Regions from separate parts of the Nocardioides sp. NBC_00850 genome, predicted to be linked through region 2. Evidence: predicted binding sites of a transcription regulator. Region 2 holds the regulator's gene; the other holds the start of a gene.
The links. The regulator HrcA, encoded in region 2, represses chaperone genes, less so after heat shock. The targets are predictions, from matches to a motif close to TTGGCACTCGNNNNNNNCGAGTGCCAA.

Region 1 (8,547 bases), 880 kb from region 2:
AGCGGGCGCGGCTGGTCTTCGGTGAGGCGCAGGTCGCCGCGGTCGTGACCAACGACCTGCGGGTCACCACGACGAGCGAGCCCGGCGAGGAACGCGAGCCGGAGGAGCCGTCGATCGACGACGACGCCTGGGTGATCTTCACCTCCGGGTCGACCGGCACCCCGAAGGGCGTCGCGGTCACCCACCGCAACGCCGCGGCGTTCGTCGACGCCGAGTCGCGACTCTTCCTCCAGGACGCCCCGATCGGGGTCGGCGACCGGGTGATGGCGGGACTCTCGGTGGCCTTCGACGCGAGCTGCGAGGAGATCTGGCTGGCGTGGCGCTACGGCGCCTGCCTGGTCCCGGCGCCGCGGGCGCTGGTGCGCTCCGGGGTCGACGTCGGTCCATGGCTGGTCGCCAACCAGATCACCATCGTCTCGACGGTGCCCACGCTGGTCGCGCTGTGGCCGCCGTCCTCGCTCGACCGGGTCCGGCTGCTGATCACCGGCGGCGAGGCGATCCCGCCCGAGCTCGCGGCCCGACTGGTCACGTCCGGCCGCGAGGTGTGGAACACCTACGGTCCGACCGAGGCGACGGTGGTGGCCTGCGGTGCCCAGCTGACCGCAGAAGGGCCGGTGAGGATCGGCCTCCCGCTCGATGGCTGGGACCTCGCCGTCGTCGACCCTGCCACGGGGGTTCCGGTCCCCGAGGGCGAGGCCGGCGAGCTGATCATCGGTGGCGTCGGCCTGGCGCGCTATCTGGACGCGGCCAAGGACGCCGAGAAGTACGCCCCCATGCCCACCCTCGGCTGGGAGCGCGCCTACCGCTCCGGCGATCTGGTCGTCAACGACCCCGCCGGGCTGCTCTTCGGCGGGCGCGCCGATGACCAGATCAAGCTGGGTGGCCGGCGCATCGAGCTTGGCGAGATCGACAGCGCGCTGCTGCAGCTGGACGGGGTCGTCGGGGCCGCGGCGGCCGTGCGGAGGAGCGCCGCGGGCAACAGCCTGCTGGTCGGCTACGTCACCGTCGACGACACCTTCGACCAGGCCACCTCCGTCGCCCGGCTCCGGGCCGACATGCCGGCCGCCCTGGTGCCACGGCTGGCCGTGGTCGACAGCCTCCCGACGCGTACGAGCGGGAAGGTCGATCGCGACGCACTGCCGTGGCCGCTCGCCTCGGCCGCGGGTTCGGGCGAGGGGCTCAGCGACACCGAGGCCTGGCTGGCCGGGCTGTGGAACGACGTCCTCGGCGCCGAGGTCACCGGGCCGGCGGCGGACTTCTTCGACCTCGGCGGCGGCAGCCTGACCGCGGCCCAGATGGTCAGCCTGATCCGCGAGCGCTTCCCCGAGGTCGCGCTCGGCGACATCTACGACCAGCCGAAGCTCGGCGCGCTGGCCACCTACATCGACGAGATGGGCAGCTCTGCCGCGCTCTCCGAGCACGAGGTGCCGGCCGTACGCCTCAAGACCCAGGTCGCGCAGGTGGTCGCGACGATCTTGCTGCGCTGTCTCGCGGCGCCGCGCTGGCTGACCTGGATCGGGCTCGGGACGACGCTCGCCCAGCCGTGGGCGCCCTGGCTGCCGTCGCTCAGCTGGTGGATCCTCGTGCCGGCCGTCCTCGCCTTCCTGACCCCACCGGGCCGGATGCTGCTCGCCGCGGGTGCGGCGCGACTCATCCTGCGCGGCGTACGTCCAGGGGAGCACCCCCGCGGCGGCAAGGTCCATCTCCGGCTCTGGCTGGCGACGCACGCCGTCGACGAGCTCGGCGCGCACGGCCTCGCCGGGGCACCGTGGATGCTCTGGTACGCCCGGCTGCTCGGCGTGCGGATGGGCAAGAACGTCGACCTGCACAGCCTCCCGCCGGTCACGGGCATGCTCACCCTCGGCAAGGGCTGCTCGATCGAGCAGGAGGTCGACCTCTCCGGTCACTGGATCGAGGGTGACGTGCTCCATCTCGGCGAGGTCGAGGTGGGCGAACGGGCCCGCGTCGGGGCACGGTCGACTCTGCTGCCCGGCGCCCGGGTCGGCGACGACGCCGAGGTCGGACCCGGTTCGGCGGTCTTCGGAGTGGTGCCGACGGGCGAGTTCTGGTCGGGTTCGCCGGCCGTACGCGCCGCCAGAGAGGCCCGCGGACCATGGCAGCCGCCCGAGGCGCGAGCTCAGGTCTGGATGCTCCTCTACGGCATCGCGGCCGCCGTTCTCGCGCTTCTTCCCGCGGTCGCCATCGGCGTCGGGGTGCTCGTCGCCGTCGCCCTCGCCGGCGTGCCCACCTCCTACACCGACATCGGGGCGCTGCTGGCCTGGAGCCCGGTCGCGGTGGCTGCCGGCTTCGCCACCCTCGCCGCGCTCATCTGGGCGGTGGTGCGGCTCGCCGGTCTGGCGATCACCCCCGGCGTACATCCCGTACGCAGCCTGGCCGGTGTCGCGGTCTGGTCGACGATGCAGGTGCTCGACGAGGCCCGCACCTGGCTCTTCCCGCTCTACTCCTCGACGCTGACGCCGCTGTGGCTGCGGGCGCTGGGCGCGAAGATCGGCAAGCACGTCGAGGCCTCGACGGTCCTGATGATCCCCGGGCTGACGCAGGTCAACGACCAGAGCTTCCTGGCCGACGACACCCTGATCGGCGGCTACGAGCTGGGCGGCGGCTGGATGCGGGTCGAGCGGGTGAAGATCGGCAAGCGCGCCTTCGTCGGCAACTCCGGCATGGCGGCGCCCGGCCGCAAGGTGCCGAAGGCGTCCCTGGTCGCCGTGCTCAGCGCGGCCCCGCGGCGCAAACGCGCGCAGAAGGGGGAGAGCTGGCTCGGCTCGCCGCCGGCACCGCTGCGCCGGGCGGCCGGCGAGACCGACTCGGGGCGCACCTACGATCCACCGACACGCCTCAAGATCGCTCGGGCGCTCGTCGAGCTGGCCCGGCTGGTGCCGCAGACGCTCGCGGTGCTGCTCTACACAGGGGTCGGCTACGTGCTCGTGCGGGTGTGGGAGGCGACCGACCTCCTCGTCGCGATCCTGGTCGCCGGTCCGATGCTCGCGGCCGCCGGTGCGGTCGCCGCCGGGATCACGGTGGCGGCGAAGTGGCTGCTCGTGGGCCGCATCCGGGCCGGGTCGCACCCGCTGTGGAGCTGGTTCGTGTGGGCCAACGAGCTGGCCGACACCTTCGTGGAGGTGCTCGCCGCGCCCTGGTTCACCGGTGCCGTGTCCGGGACCCCGGTGCTCAACCTCTGGTTCCGAGCGCTCGGCGCGAAGATCGGCCGCGGCGTGTGGATCGAGACCCGCTGGCTCCCCGAGACCGACCTCGTCGAGCTCGGCGACGGCGCCACGGTCAACGCCGGCACGGTCGTGCAGACCCACCTGTTCCACGACCGCGTCCTGGCCCTCGACGAGGTCGTCCTCCGGCGCGGTGCCACGCTCGGGCCCAACTCGGTGATCCTGCCCGCCGCGGCCATCGGCCGGCATGCGGTCGTCGGCCCGGTCTCGCTGGTCATGCGCGGGGAGAGCCTGCCGGACAAGACCCTCTGGATCGGCAACCCGATCGGTCCCTGGGACCAGGCCGGCTGAGCGGATGCCTCTAACATGACCGCCGTGCCGAAGCTCCCCACAGCAGACCCCTACCTCTCAGGTCACGGGGACCTGTCGTGGAGCGCGACCCACTACGACCTCGAGCTCACCTACGACCTGGTCGGCAACCGGCTCGCGGGCACGGCGACGATCCGTGCGGTCGCCGTCGAGGACCTCAGCCGCGTCGTCCTCGACCTCGCGCACCTGCGGGTGCAGAAGGTCGCGATCGACGGCCGCCCACCGGCCAAGTGGTCCCACCACGACCACCGCCTGGTGCTGAACCTCCGCTCGCGGATCGCGGCCGGCGAGGAGTTCGTGGTCACGGTCAGATACTCCGGCAAGCCCCGGCCGGTGGTGCTCTCGCACCACGGCGACGCCGGCTGGGAGGAGCTCGATGACGGCGTCATCGTCGCAGGTCAGCCGCATGGTGCGCCGACCTGGTTCCCGTGCAACGACCGCCCCTCCGACAAGGCTCGCTACGCGATCAGCGTGACCACCGCGCCGGGCTATGCGGTCGTCTCCAACGGCGAGCTGACCTCCCGCGTACGCCGCGGCAGCGGGGAGACCTGGCGCTACTGGCAGGCCGAGCCGATGGCGACCTACCTGGCCACCGTGCAGATCGGGCGCTACCGGGTCGTCGACATCGCGCCGGCCGAAGGGCCGGGCGGCCGGGTGCCGATCCGGGCCGCGTACCCGGTCGACGCCACCGCCGGGTTCGAGGCCTCCTTCGGGCGCCAGCGGGAGATGATGGCCTACTTCACCTCGGTCTTCGGGCCCTACCCCTTCGCCTCCTACTCCGTCGTGGTCACCGACGACGAGCTCGAGATCCCGCTCGAGTCGCAGTCACTGTCGACCTTCGGGCGCAACCACCTGACCGGCGAGTGGTCGGAGGTACGCCTCGTCGCCCATGAGCTCGCCCACCAGTGGTTCGGCAACGCGGTGACCCTGCGCGAGTGGCGCGACATCTGGTTGCACGAGGGTTTCGCCTGCTACAGCGAGTGGCTGTGGTCCGACGCCTCCGGTGGCCGCTCGTGCGGCGAGCACGCCCGTCACCATCACCGCCGGCTGAAGGCGCTGGCGCAGGACCTGGTCCTCGCCGACCCCGGTCCCGCGGACATGTTCGACGACCGCGTCTACAAGCGCGGAGCGCTCGCCCTGCACGCACTGCGGCGCACCGTCGGGGACGGGGCCTTCTTCAAGATCCTGCGCACGTGGGTCGCCCGGCACAGCGGGGGATCGGTCACCACCGCCGACTTCGAGGCCCTCGCGGCCGAGGTCTGCGGCCGCGACCTCACCGCGCTCTTCGATGCCTGGCTGCGCCGGCCGGCGCTGCCCGACCTGCCCGCCTGAATCGCGCCGCTGGTCGAGCCGGATTCGTGAGGAACGAGCGAATCCGTGTCGAGACCAACACAGTCCCCTCGGCGCACAGCAGGACCCGTGTTGGTCTCGACACGCTCGGCCGCAGGCGGCCTCGCGGCTCGACCAGCGGGTGCTGACTCCGGCTACCCTCGGCGACGTGCCTGAGCTGACCTTCCGTGACGCCAACTTCTCCGACGTCGAAGCCCTGGTCGGGCTGATCGAGTCGGCCTATCGCGGCGACGCCTCCCGTGCCGGGTGGACCACCGAGGCCGACCTGCTCGCCGGGCAGCGCACCGACCCCGAGGGCGTACGTGAGGTGATCACCGCTCCGGGATCCCGGCTCCTCGTCGCTGAGCGGCCGGGCGAGATCGTCGCCTGCTGCCAGTTGCAGAAGCGAGAGGCGTACGTCTATTTCGGCATGTTCTCCGTCTCGCCGCAGCTGCAGGGAGCCGGCGTCGGCAAGGCCGTCATGGCCGAGGCCGAGCGGATCGCGCGCGAGTGGGGCGCGGAGGAGATCCGGATGACCGTGATCCGCCAGCGCGAGGACCTGATCGCGTTCTACGAGCGGCGCGGATTCGGGCGTACGGGACGCTTCGAGCCGTTCCCCTACGGCGACGAGCGCTTCGGCCGCCCGCTGCGTGACGACCTCGAGTTCGCCGAGCTCGCGAAGCCTCTCTGACCGTCGCCATCCTGGGATTTTCTTGCACTCGCAGGGGTCGAGTGCTAAACATGAGGCTGGCACTCTTACCATGAGAGTGACAACAACCGGACCGGTGACGTTGAGGCGTCGCGAGCGGCAGGGAAGGGTTCTGCCGGGAGTGGCGTCGTCCGTCGCGGGCAACCCATCGGACCGGATCCAACGAACTTCCCAAGTGAAGGATCGCAGGAGCAATGCCGAAGCTCATCGCTTTCAACGAGGAGGCCCGTCGGGGTCTGGAGAAGGGTCTCAACACCCTCGCCGACGCCGTCAAGGTCACCCTCGGTCCCAAGGGCCGCAACGTCGTGCTCGAGAAGAAGTGGGGTGCCCCCACGATCACCAACGATGGTGTTTCCATCGCCAAGGAGATCGAGCTCGAGGACCCCTACGAGAAGATCGGTGCCGAGCTGGTCAAGGAGGTCGCGAAGAAGACCGACGACGTCGCCGGTGACGGCACGACGACCGCGACCGTTCTCGCCCAGGCGCTGGTCCGCGAGGGCCTGCGCAACGTCGCCGCGGGTGCCAACCCGGCCGGCCTGAAGCGCGGCATCGAGGCGGCCGTCGACGCCGTCACCGAGCAGCTGCTCGCCCAGGCCAAGGACATCGAGACCAAGGAGCAGATCGCTGCTACCGCCTCGATCTCCGCTGCTGACACCACCGTCGGCGAGATCATCGCCGAGGCGATGGACAAGGTCGGCAAGGAAGGCGTCATCACCGTCGAGGAGTCGAACACCTTCGGGCTCGACCTCGAGCTGACCGAGGGTATGCGCTTCGACAAGGGCTACATCTCGGCCTACTTCGTGACCGACCCGGAGCGTATGGAGACCGTCCTCGACGACCCGTACATCCTGATCGTCAACTCGAAGATCTCCAGCGTCAAGGACCTGATCCCGGTCCTGGAGAAGGTCATGCAGACCGGCAAGCCGCTGGTCATCCTGGCCGAGGACGTCGACGGCGAGGCTCTCTCGACGCTGGTCGTCAACAAGATCAAGGGCACCTTCAAGTCCGTCGCCGTCAAGGCTCCGGGCTTCGGTGACCGCCGCAAGGCCATGCTGCAGGACATCGCGATCCTCACCGGTGGCCAGGTCATCTCCGAGGAGGTCGGCCTCTCCCTGGACACCGCCGGCATCGAGCTGCTCGGCCAGGCCCGCAAGGTCGTCATCACCAAGGACGAGACCACCATCGTCGAGGGTTCGGGCGACCAGGGTCAGATCGAGGGCCGGGTCAACCAGATCCGCGCCGAGATCGAGAAGTCGGACTCCGACTACGACCGCGAGAAGCTCCAGGAGCGCCTCGCCAAGCTGGCCGGCGGCGTGGCCGTCATCAAGGTCGGCGCGGCCACCGAGGTCGAGCTCAAGGAGCGCAAGCACCGCATCGAGGACGCTGTCCGCAACGCCAAGGCTGCTGTCGAGGAGGGCATCCTCGCCGGTGGTGGTGTCGCGCTGATCCAGGCCGCCGCCGCTGCCTTCGAGAAGCTCGAGCTCGACGGCGACGAGGCCACCGGTGCCTCGATCGTCAAGGCCGCCATCTCGGCGCCGCTGAAGCAGATCGCCATCAACGCCGGCCTCGAGGGCGGCGTCGTGGCGGAGAAGGTCGCCGGCCTCCCGCAGGGCCACGGCCTCAACGCCGCCACGGGTGAGTACGTCGACCTGCTGGCCGCGGGCATCATCGACCCGGCCAAGGTGACCCGCTCGGCGCTGCAGAACGCCGCGTCGATCGCCGCGCTGTTCCTCACCACCGAGGCCGTCGTGGCCGACAAGCCGGAGAAGGCCGCCGCTGGTGGCGACCCGACCGGTGGCATGGGTGACATGGGCGGCATGGGCTTCTGAGTCCGTCTCGCTAGAGCACACGCAGGTGCCCCCGCCGGTCGGTGGGGGCACTTGTCGTTTTCCCTGGTGCCGCGGGTGCGAGGGCTACGCTCGACGGCATGGGCCCGAAGGCGATGTCGGCGCTGGCGATCTCGGCCGTGCTTCTCGCTGGATGCGGCGGTGAGCCGGCCGCTGCGCCGTCGTCTCGCGCAGCGTCACCGTCGACCTCGGTCACGCCCTCCTCACCCTCCCCGAGTCCGTCGGAGACGCTGCCACCGGTGACCGACAAGGTCTCGCTGCCGCAGCTGATGCGGGAGGACTTCCCGGGCGGCGAGGTGAAGGTGCTGCGGGAGTCGGGGAGCACGGATGCGTACCGCCGCTTCGAGGTCAGCTACCCGAGCGGTCCGCTGACGATCACCGGGGTGCTCTTCCGGCCGCGGGGCGCCGGGCCGTTCCCCGGGGTGGTCTTCGCGCACGGCCACATCGACACCGACATCTACGTCACCGGTCAAGGGCTGAAGCGGGAGCAGGACCGGCTGGCCCGGGAGGGCTACGTCGTCCTGCACACCGACTACCGCGGTCACGCCGGATCGTCTCCCATCCCGGAGGGCACGGAGGAGGACGAGAGCCGACTCGGCTACACCCGCGACACCATCAACGCCGTCCAGGCGATGAAGCGACTTCCGTACGTCGACCCCGACCGCACCGCGCTGCTCGGCCGCTCCATGGGTGGGGGAGTGGTGATGAACGCGCTCGTCGCCCAGCCGGGGCTGGTGCGGGCAGGGGTGACGTACGCGTCGGTCTCCTCCGACATCGTCGACAACATCAACCGGTGGGCGGTGCCGTCGCGGCCCGACGAGGTGGCCCGGCTCTATCGGCAGTACGGCGATCCCGAGACGGAGCCGGAGTTCTGGGAGGGGCTGTCGGCGCGGACGTACTTCGACCGCATCGAGGTCCCGCTCCAGATGCACCACGGGACCAACGACGAGTCCTGCCCGATCAGGTGGGCCTACACCACCCGGGACCTGATGGAGACCGCGGGCGTGCGCCAGCGGCTGTGGGTCTACCCCGGGGAGCAGCACGCCTTCGGGCCGCAGTGGGATCTCTCGATCCGGCGGGTCATCGGGTTCCTCGATCGTCATCTGGCATG
Region 2 (8,547 bases):
ATCTCGGCGAGCTGGCGCAGCAGCGCCTCCTGCTCGAGGTCGAGCTTGGTGGGGGTCTCCACGTTGATGGTCACGATCAGGTCGCCGCGACCTCCCCGCAGACCGGGCACACCGCGGCCACGCAGGACGTGGTCGGTGCCGGACTGGGTGCCGGGCTTGAGGTCGATCTGGATCGAGGCGTCCTCGGGGTCGATCTGGTCGGCGCCCTCGCCGACGAGGTCGGCCTCGAGCGTCGGCAGGTTGAGCGTGGTGCCGAGCGCGGCCGCGGTCATCGGCACCTTCGCGGTGCAGTGCAGGTCGTTGCCCCTCCGCGTGAAGGTGGCGTGCTTGGCGACGTGGATCTCGACGTAGAGGTCGCCGGCGGGGCCGCCGCCGGGGCCGATCTCGCCCTGCTCGGCGAGCTGCACCCGGGTGCCGTCGTCGACGCCCGGCGGGATCTTGACGGTCAGGGTGCGGTGGGAGCGCACCCGGCCCTCGCCGCTGCAGTCACGGCACGGGTCGGGGATGACGGTGCCGAAGCCGTTGCAGGCCGAGCACGGGCGCAGCGTGCGGATCTCGCCCAGGAAGGAGCGCTGCACGACCGCGACCTCACCCTGGCCGTGGCAGGTCTCGCACGGGATCGGGTGGGAGCCTTCCGCGGCCCCCTCGCCACCACAGGTGTCACAGACGACCGCGGTGTCGACCTTGAGGTCGCGGGTGACGCCGAAGGCGGCCTCGGCCAGGTCGATGTCGAGACGGATGAGGGCGTCCTGCCCGCGGCGTACGCGCGGACGGGGGCCACGCCCCGCGCCTCCCGTGCCGGCACCTGCGCCACCGAAGAAGGCGTCCATGATGTCGGTGAACGAGAAGCCCGCGCCCTGGGCGCCGAAGCCTCCCGCGAACGGGTCGCCACCGCGGTCGTACGCAGCCCGCTTCTGCGGGTCGCTCAGCACCTCGTAGGCGTGGGAGATCTCCTTGAACTTCTCCTGCGACTCGGCGTCGGGGTTGACGTCAGGGTGGTACTGGCGCGCCAGCTTCCGGTACGCCTTCTTGATCGTTGCGTCGTCGGCGTCCTTGTCGACACCGAGGAGCTCATAGGGGTCCAACGTCGGTCTTCCTGCCATCGAAGTTCGCTGATCTTCCTTGAATCGAGTCTGCTGCTCAAGCCTCGTCGAGGATCCGGGAGAGGTAGCGCGCCACCGCGCGCACCGCCGCCATGGATCCGGGGTAGTCCATCCGGGTGGGGCCGACCACGCCGAGCGTGGCCAGCGCCTCGTCGCCAGGTCCGTAGCCGGTCGCGACCACGCTGGTCTGGGAGAGCTCCTGGTAGGGGCCTTCGGCGCCGATCCGCACCGTGACCAGTCCGCCCGCGGTCGCCTCGCCCATCAGTTTGAGCAGGACGACGTGCTCCTCGAGGGCCTCCAGGAGCGGGCGTACGGCGGTGTCGAAGCTGTCGCCGAAACGAGCCAGGTTGCTGGTGCCGCCGATGGAGATCCGCTCGTCGGAGCGGTGGTCGTTCATCGCCTCGATCAGGGCCTCCGCCACCGCGGCCGCGAGCCCATCCTTCAATGTATCCGTCTGCGGGGCGTCGGCGGGCGCGTCGGCCGGCTGGGCGATCGTGCGCAGCGCCTCGCCGGCCTCGGCGATGACGGCGCCGGCGACCGCGGTGTTGATCTTCGCGCGCAACGTGGCCAGGGTCTCCTCGGAGACCTCCTCGGTCACCTCGAGCAGTCGCTGCTCGACGCGGCCGGTGCTGAGGATGAGCACGAGGAGGAGCCTGGTCGGGGCCAGCGCGACCAGCTCGACGTGGCGGACGGTCGAGCGGCTCAGGGTCGGGTATTGCACCACCGCCACCTGGCGGGTCAGCTGCGAGAGCAGCCGGGTCGAGCGGGTAACGACGTCGTCGAGGTCGACCGCGCCCTCGAGGAAGCCGGCGATCGCCCGCTTCTCGGCGGTAGTCATCGGCTTGACCGTGGTCAGCCGGTCGACGAAGAGCCGGTAGCCCTTGTCGGTGGGCACCCGGCCGGCGCTGGTGTGGGGGGCGGTGATGTAGCCCTCCTCCTCCAGCGCGGCCATGTCGTTGCGTACCGTCGCCGGGGAGACACCGAGACCGTGACGCTCCACGAGCGCCTTGGAGCCGACCGGCTCCTCGGTCTTCACATAGTCCTCGACGATCGCTCGGAGGACGGAGAGCCTGCGTTCGTTCTGCATCTGCCCTCCTATCGTCCTGGCTGCCTGGCACTCATTCCGTGCGAGTGCCAATCCTACCGGTTCGCGTCACAGGCACCAGTTTCCGGTGGCCGCTCCGCTCTGTGGAACGGGACACTTCTCTCGCTATCGAGATAGCCTTAGGTTAGGCTGACCTTAGAGCCATTCTGCACTGCTTCCGCCCCACTGGAGAGTCCTATGATCGCCGACGATCTGCTGGTCCGCATCACGGCCCACGCCAACGACGAGCACCAGGCGGACCTGTGCCGCTCGCTCTCGGCACGGCTCGGCCTGCGACCGCGTCACATCGTGGGCGTACGCCTCTCCAACCTCACCGCCGAGAGCGTCGACGTCTCCTGGATCACCCTCGACGGCGGCCACCACGTGACCTTCCGGTTCCCGGAGGCCGCGGCCACGCCGGACGAGGTTCTCGAGCAGCTCGGGCGCGTGCTCACCGGTTCTCGCTGCTGACTCCACTACCGTTCTCCGGATGAGCGATCGCTACGGCTCCGACGTACTGGCCGGCGACTGGCGCAAGCCCAAGAACGGGCGTGCCGTCGAGACTCCCGCAGAGCTGGGCGCTGTGATCGAGGAGGTCGAGACCGACTTCGTCGGCGAGATCGTGCGGATCGACCGCGACCTGCACACGCTGACACTCGAGGACCGGAAGGGCAAGCGGCGTACGTTCCCGCTCGGGCCGGGCTTCTGGCTCGAGGGCAAGCCGGTCATCCTCACTCCCCCGGTGACCCGCACAGCGCCGGCGAAGCCGACCCGCACCGCGTCGGGCTCGGTGGCCGTGGACAACGTCAAGGCCCGGGTCGCGCGCGAGTCGCGGATCTTCGTCGAGGGGCGTCATGACGCCGAGCTGGTCGAGAAGATCTGGGGTGACGACCTGCGGATCGAGGGCGTCGTCGTCGAGTATCTGGGCGGTGTCGACGACCTCGCCGACCACCTGGTTTCGTTCAAACCCGGACCGCAGCGGCGGGTCGGGGTGCTCGTCGACCACCTGGTCAAAGGCTCCAAGGAGGCCCGGATCGCGGAGTCGATCCGGCGCTCCGCGGTCGGTCAGCACGTGCTGATCGTCGGTCACCCGTTCATCGACGTGTGGCAGGCGGTCAAGCCGGGCCGGCTCGGGCTCGAGGCCTGGCCGAACGTGCCGCGGTCGATCGAGTGGAAGAAGGGCATCTGCCAGCACATGGGCTGGCCCCACCGGGATCAGGCCGACATCGCGCGGGCCTGGAAGCACATCCTGGGACGGGTCAATTCGTTCGGCGACCTGGAGCCCGCCCTGCTCGGGCGGGTCGAGGAGCTGATCGACTTCGTGACCGAGCCCGTCTGAGCCTCGGTCAGTAGGACGACTTCTTCGGCATGATGATCCACAGCACGATGTAGACGATGAACTGCGGTCCGGGGAGCAGGCAGGAGATCACGAAGGCCAGCCGGATCAGGTTCGAGTTGATGCCGAAACGGTCGCCGAGACCGCCGCAGACGCCGGCGATCCATTTGTCGTTGCTGGGACGGGAAAGAGTTGTGGTTGCCATGACTCCACTCTCCCCTCTCGGGCCCTCTTTACCAATCAGGATCACCCCTGATCCTTCGATCAGGACCAAGGTCCCGGACTCAGGGATGGGCTAGGGGAGCAGGTCTCGGACCACCGCGTCGGCGAGGAGTCTGCCGGTCTCGGTGAGGAAGATCGTGTCGTCGGCGACGGTGACCAGACCGCGACGTACCTGCTCCGGGAGAGCGGCGTGGCCCTCGTCGTCGAGGGCGTCCGCCGGGAGGCCGTCGGCGAGCCTCAGTTCGAGGAGGACGCGCTCGACCCGCCGGTCCTCCTCGGCGAGGATCTCGCGAGCGTGGGCGGGGCTCTGCTCGGCGCCGATGCGGTCGGCGTACGCCTTGGGGTGCTTGACGTTCCACCACCGGGTGCCGCCGACGTGGCTGTGGGCGCCGGGGCCGACACCCCACCAGTCGCCGCCCTGCCAGTAGAGCATGTTGTGACGGCAGCGCTGGGACTCGTCGGTGGCCCAGTTGGAGACCTCGTACCAGGTCAGGCCGTGCTTTCGGAGGGTGGCGTCGGCCAGCTCGTACTTGTCGGCGAGGTCGTCCTCGTCGGGCATCTCGATCTCGCCTCTTCTGACCCTTCGGGCCAGGGCGGTGCCGTCCTCGACGATGAGGGAGTAGGCCGAGATGTGGTCGGGGTCGCTGGCCAGCGCGGCGTCGAGGCTGGTGCGCCAGTCGTCGATCGACTCTCCCGGGGTGCCGTAGATGAGGTCGAGGGAGACCTGCTCGAAACCGGCCTCGCGCGCCCATTCCACGACCAGTGGGACCCGCTCGGGGTCGTGGGTGCGGTCGAGGGTCTTCAGTACGTGGGGGACGGCCGACTGCATGCCGAAGCTGAGCCGGGTGAAGCCGCCCTCGCGCAGGGTGCGCAGGTAGTCCAGGTCGACAGAGTCGGGGTTGGCCTCGGTCGTCACCTCGACGTCGTCGGCGAGGCCGAACTCGTCCCTGATCGCACCGAGCATGCCGGTCAGGTCGCTCGCTGGCAGGAGGGTCGGGGTGCCGCCGCCGAAGAAGACGGTGTCCACCTGCTTGTCACTGTCGGCCAGCACCCGGCGCGCCAGCCGGACCTCCTCGATGGCCTGGTCGGCGTACGTCTGCCGGCTCACGCCCGGACCCAGCTCGATCGCGGTGTAGGTGTTGAAGTCGCAGTAGCCGCATCTGACCGTGCAGAACGGGACGTGGACGTAGAAGCCCAGCCCCTTCTCCCCCAGCGTGCTCAGCGATTCGGCCGGCAGTGACCCGTCGGTGGGGGCGGGGTCACCGGGAGGCAGAGCGGAAGGCACCCCTCCATTATCGATCCACCTGTCGAAAAGGGTTAACCGTCATGGGAGGGGTGGTGGGAAAATTCCGGCGTGTCCGTCTCGCAGCCTGATCTTCTTCTCGACGATGTTCTCGACAACCCGGTCTGGCACTCGCTGACCGGTGCGCATGCCTCGCTCGCCGAGGGCTCGGGACTCGCCCGTCGCTACCGTCCCGACGTCTCGCCTTTCGCCGCCGTCTCCGACCCGCGCGACCCGCAGGCGTGGCGCGACCTGGCCGCGGCCGTCGGGCCCGGCGGCACCGCGCTGATCACCGGCGCGGCCGGTGTCTGCGGGGACGGGTGGGAGATGGTCGGTGGCGGCGAAGGGGTCCAGCTCGTCGAGACGTCACGTGTCGCTGCCGCGCCCGATCCCGAGGCGGTCGTGCTCGGGGCCGCCGACGTACCCGAGATGCTCGACCTCGTCGCCCGCACCGAGCCGGGACCGTTCGAGAAGTCCACCCACACGATGGGTACGTATCTGGGGCTGCGCCACGAGGGCCGCCTCGTCGCGATGGCCGGCCAGCGGATGCACCCGGGCGGGTGGATCGAGATCAGCGCCGTCTGCACCGCCCCCGAGGCACGCGGTCGCGGACTGGCCGGCCGCCTCGTCCGCGCCGTCACCGCCGACATCCACGCCCGCGGCTCTCGTGCGCTGATGCATGCCTCGGTCGCCAACACCGGCGCCATCTCGGTCTACCTCGGTCTCGGGTTCGAGGAGCGGCGGCGTACGACCTTCGAGCTCTTCCGCGCGGCCGCCTAGCGCCGAGGCGTCACCCGCGTCGGCCGAGAGGTCACGTACGTCGCGCGAGAGGTCACCGGCTGCCGTCTCGACCGACGGGAGTGACTTCTCGGCCGACGTACTGACGCCTCGGCCGACCTAGCTGACGTCTCGGCAGGGGTCAGTGGAAGTCGCGGGAGCGGTGGCGGGAGGCGATGGCCTTGGCGGCCTCGGGGTGGATCTCCTCGAGCGGGGCGAGGCGGTCGGCGACCAGGTTGGTGACCCCGTCGTTGCGCTCGAGGATGCCGCGGATGAGCATGACCGAGGTGGAGACGGCGATCTTGCGGTGCTTCCTCCACAGGCCGGCGGAGCAGACGACGTTGAGCATGCCGGTCTCGTCCTCGAGGTTGATGAAGGTGACGCCGCCTGCGGTCCCGGGGCGCTGGCGGTGGGTGACCAGGCCGGCGACGGTGATGCGCCGGCCGGGCTCCGAGGTGGGGAGGTCGCTGATCTTCGGGAGTCCCGCCGCGGTCAGGCCGGCTCGGAGATGGGCGAAGGGATGGCTGCCGGGCGTCACGCCGGTCGCCCACAGGTCGGCCAGGGTCTCCTCGACCGGGTCGAGGCCGGGCAGCGCAGGGGTCTCGGCGGTGAACCGCACCCCTTCGAGCTGGTCCTCGGTCTCGGTCCAGCCCGCCTGCCACAGCGCCTGGCGACGGCTCGATGTGAACACCTCCAAACATCCGGCGGTCGCCAGCGCCTCGAGCTGGGCGCGTTCCAGCCCGGCGCGACGGGAGAGGTCGAGGGAGTCCTTGAACGGCGCCTCCTCGCGGGCCTTCACGATCCGCTTGGCAACGTCCTTGCCGATGCCGCGTACGGAGTCCAGGCCCAGCCGTACCGCGAAGTTGCCGTCACGCCGGTGCTCCGGGGTCGGGTCGGGGGTGCCGGGCACCCACGGGGTCTTCTCCCCGTCCAGCCGGCAGTCCTCCTTCCCGGTCGGCGACACGACGTCGACGTCGAGCGGCTCCAGGTCTGCGGCGGCCTGGCTGAGGACGAGGTCGGGGCGGCGTACCTCCACTCCGTGGCGGCGGGCGTCCTGGGTCAGCGACTGCGGTGAGTAGAAGCCCATCGGCTGGGCGCGGAGCAGGCCGGCCAGGAACACGGCCGGGTAGTGGAGCTTGAACCACGACGAGGCGTAGACGAGCTTGGCGAAGCTCAGCGCGTGGGACTCGGCGAAGCCGAAGTTCGCGAAGGAGAGGATCTGGGTGTAGACCGCCTCGGCAGTCTCCTCGGTCATCCCCTTGGCTCGCATGCCCTCATAGAGCTGCTCCTTGAGCGAGTCGATCCGCTCGAGACCACGCTTCGAGCCCATCGCCCGGCGCAGCAGATCGGCGTCGTCGTGGTTGAAGTCGCCCAGGACGCGGCCCATCTCCATGAGCTGCTCCTGGAACAGCGGCACCCCGAGGGTGCGCTCCAGCACCGGCTCCAGCAGCTCGTGGGCGTAGCTGACCTCCTCGCGCCCGGTGGCCCGGCGTACGTAGGGATGGACCGCTCCGCCCTGCACCGGCCCCGGCCGGATGAGCGCGATCTCGATGGCCAGGTCGTAGAAGCAGCGCGGCTGCAGGCGCGGCAGGGTGCCGATCTGCGCGCGCGACTCGACCTGGAAGACCCCGATCGAGTCGGCCCGGCAGAGCATGTCGTAGACCGCCGGCTCCTCCTTGGGGATGGTCGCCAGGGCCCAGCCCTCCCCCAGGTGCTCGAGAGCCAGATGCATCATGTGGTCGAGCGCCGCCAGCATTCCGAGCCCGAGCAGGTCGAACTTCACCAGCCCCATGTATTCGGCGGCGTCCTTGTCCCACTGGATCACGGTGCGTTTGTCCATGCGGGCACGCTCGATGGGTACGACCTCGCCGATCGGCTCCTCGGTCAGCACCATTCCGCCGGAGTGGATGCCGAGATGGCGCGGGGCTCCGTGGATCTCCTCGGCCAGCGCGAGGACCGGAGCGGGGATGCCGACGTCGTCCGGTGCCTCGACGCGGGAGTAGCCGAGATGCTTGGACCAGGCGTCCTGCTGGCCGGGGCTGTGGCCGAGCGCCTTGGCCGCGTCCCTGACCGCCATCTTCGGCCGGTAGCCGACGATGTTCGCGACCTGCGCGGCGTTGCGCCGGCCGTAGGTGTCGTAGACCCACTGGATCACCGTCTCGCGCTTGTCGGAGTCGAAGTCGACGTCGATGTCCGGCTCCTCCTCCCGGTGCACGGAGATGAACCGCTCGAACGGCAGCTTGTAGAAGACCGGGTCGATCGCGGTGATCCCGAGCGCGTAGCAGACCGCGGACGCGGCCGCCGACCCTCGCCCCTGACAGAGGATCTTCTCGCTCCGCGCGAACTCGACGATGTCGTGCACGATCACGAAGTAGCCCGGGAAGTCCTTGCGCTCGATGACGTCGAGCTCATGATCCACCCGCTTGCGGGCCTTCTCGACGAACTCCGGGTCGCTGGCGTACGCCTTCGCGTAGCGCTCCGCGAAACCCTCCTCGGTCAGGTGACGCAGCCGGCTCGCGGCGGTCTCGCCCTCGGGGATCCCGCGCTTGGGCAGCTTCGGGGTGGCCTTGCGCAGGTCGAAGGCACACTCGTCGGCGATCTCGACGCTGTGTGCCACCGCGCCCGGGTAGCGCCGGAAGAGCTGGTCCATCTCCTCCCCCGACCTGACGTACGCCACCGGGCCGGCCGGGAGCCAGCCGGCGATGTCGCTCAGGGTGCGGCGCGCGCGGACCGCCGCGAGCGC

Region 1: a site for HrcA is predicted at 5,593-5,619, ahead of groL (chaperonin GroEL). Genes of this name have one in related genera too.

What each region holds. Positions count from the first base shown of each region.
Region 1 covers NZ_CP108845.1:1,764,427-1,772,973, forward strand. Annotated here, with positions in the region: gene OH802_RS08645 (Pls/PosA family non-ribosomal peptide synthetase) at 1-3,533, shown strand, start outside; gene OH802_RS08650 (M1 family metallopeptidase) at 3,549-4,883, shown strand; gene OH802_RS08655 (GNAT family N-acetyltransferase) at 5,050-5,571, shown strand; gene groL (chaperonin GroEL) at 5,784-7,418, shown strand; gene OH802_RS08665 (alpha/beta hydrolase family protein) at 7,517-8,547, shown strand, end outside.
Region 2 covers NZ_CP108845.1:2,646,894-2,655,440, reverse strand. Annotated here, with positions in the region: gene dnaJ (molecular chaperone DnaJ) at 1-1,103, opposite strand, end outside; gene hrcA (heat-inducible transcriptional repressor HrcA) at 1,141-2,190, opposite strand; gene OH802_RS12965 (hypothetical protein) at 2,386-2,658, shown strand; gene OH802_RS12960 (DUF3097 domain-containing protein) at 2,678-3,526, shown strand; gene OH802_RS12955 (PspC domain-containing protein) at 3,534-3,728, opposite strand; gene hemW (radical SAM family heme chaperone HemW) at 3,819-5,030, opposite strand; gene OH802_RS12945 (GNAT family N-acetyltransferase) at 5,100-5,807, shown strand; gene OH802_RS12940 (error-prone DNA polymerase) at 5,947-8,547, opposite strand, start outside.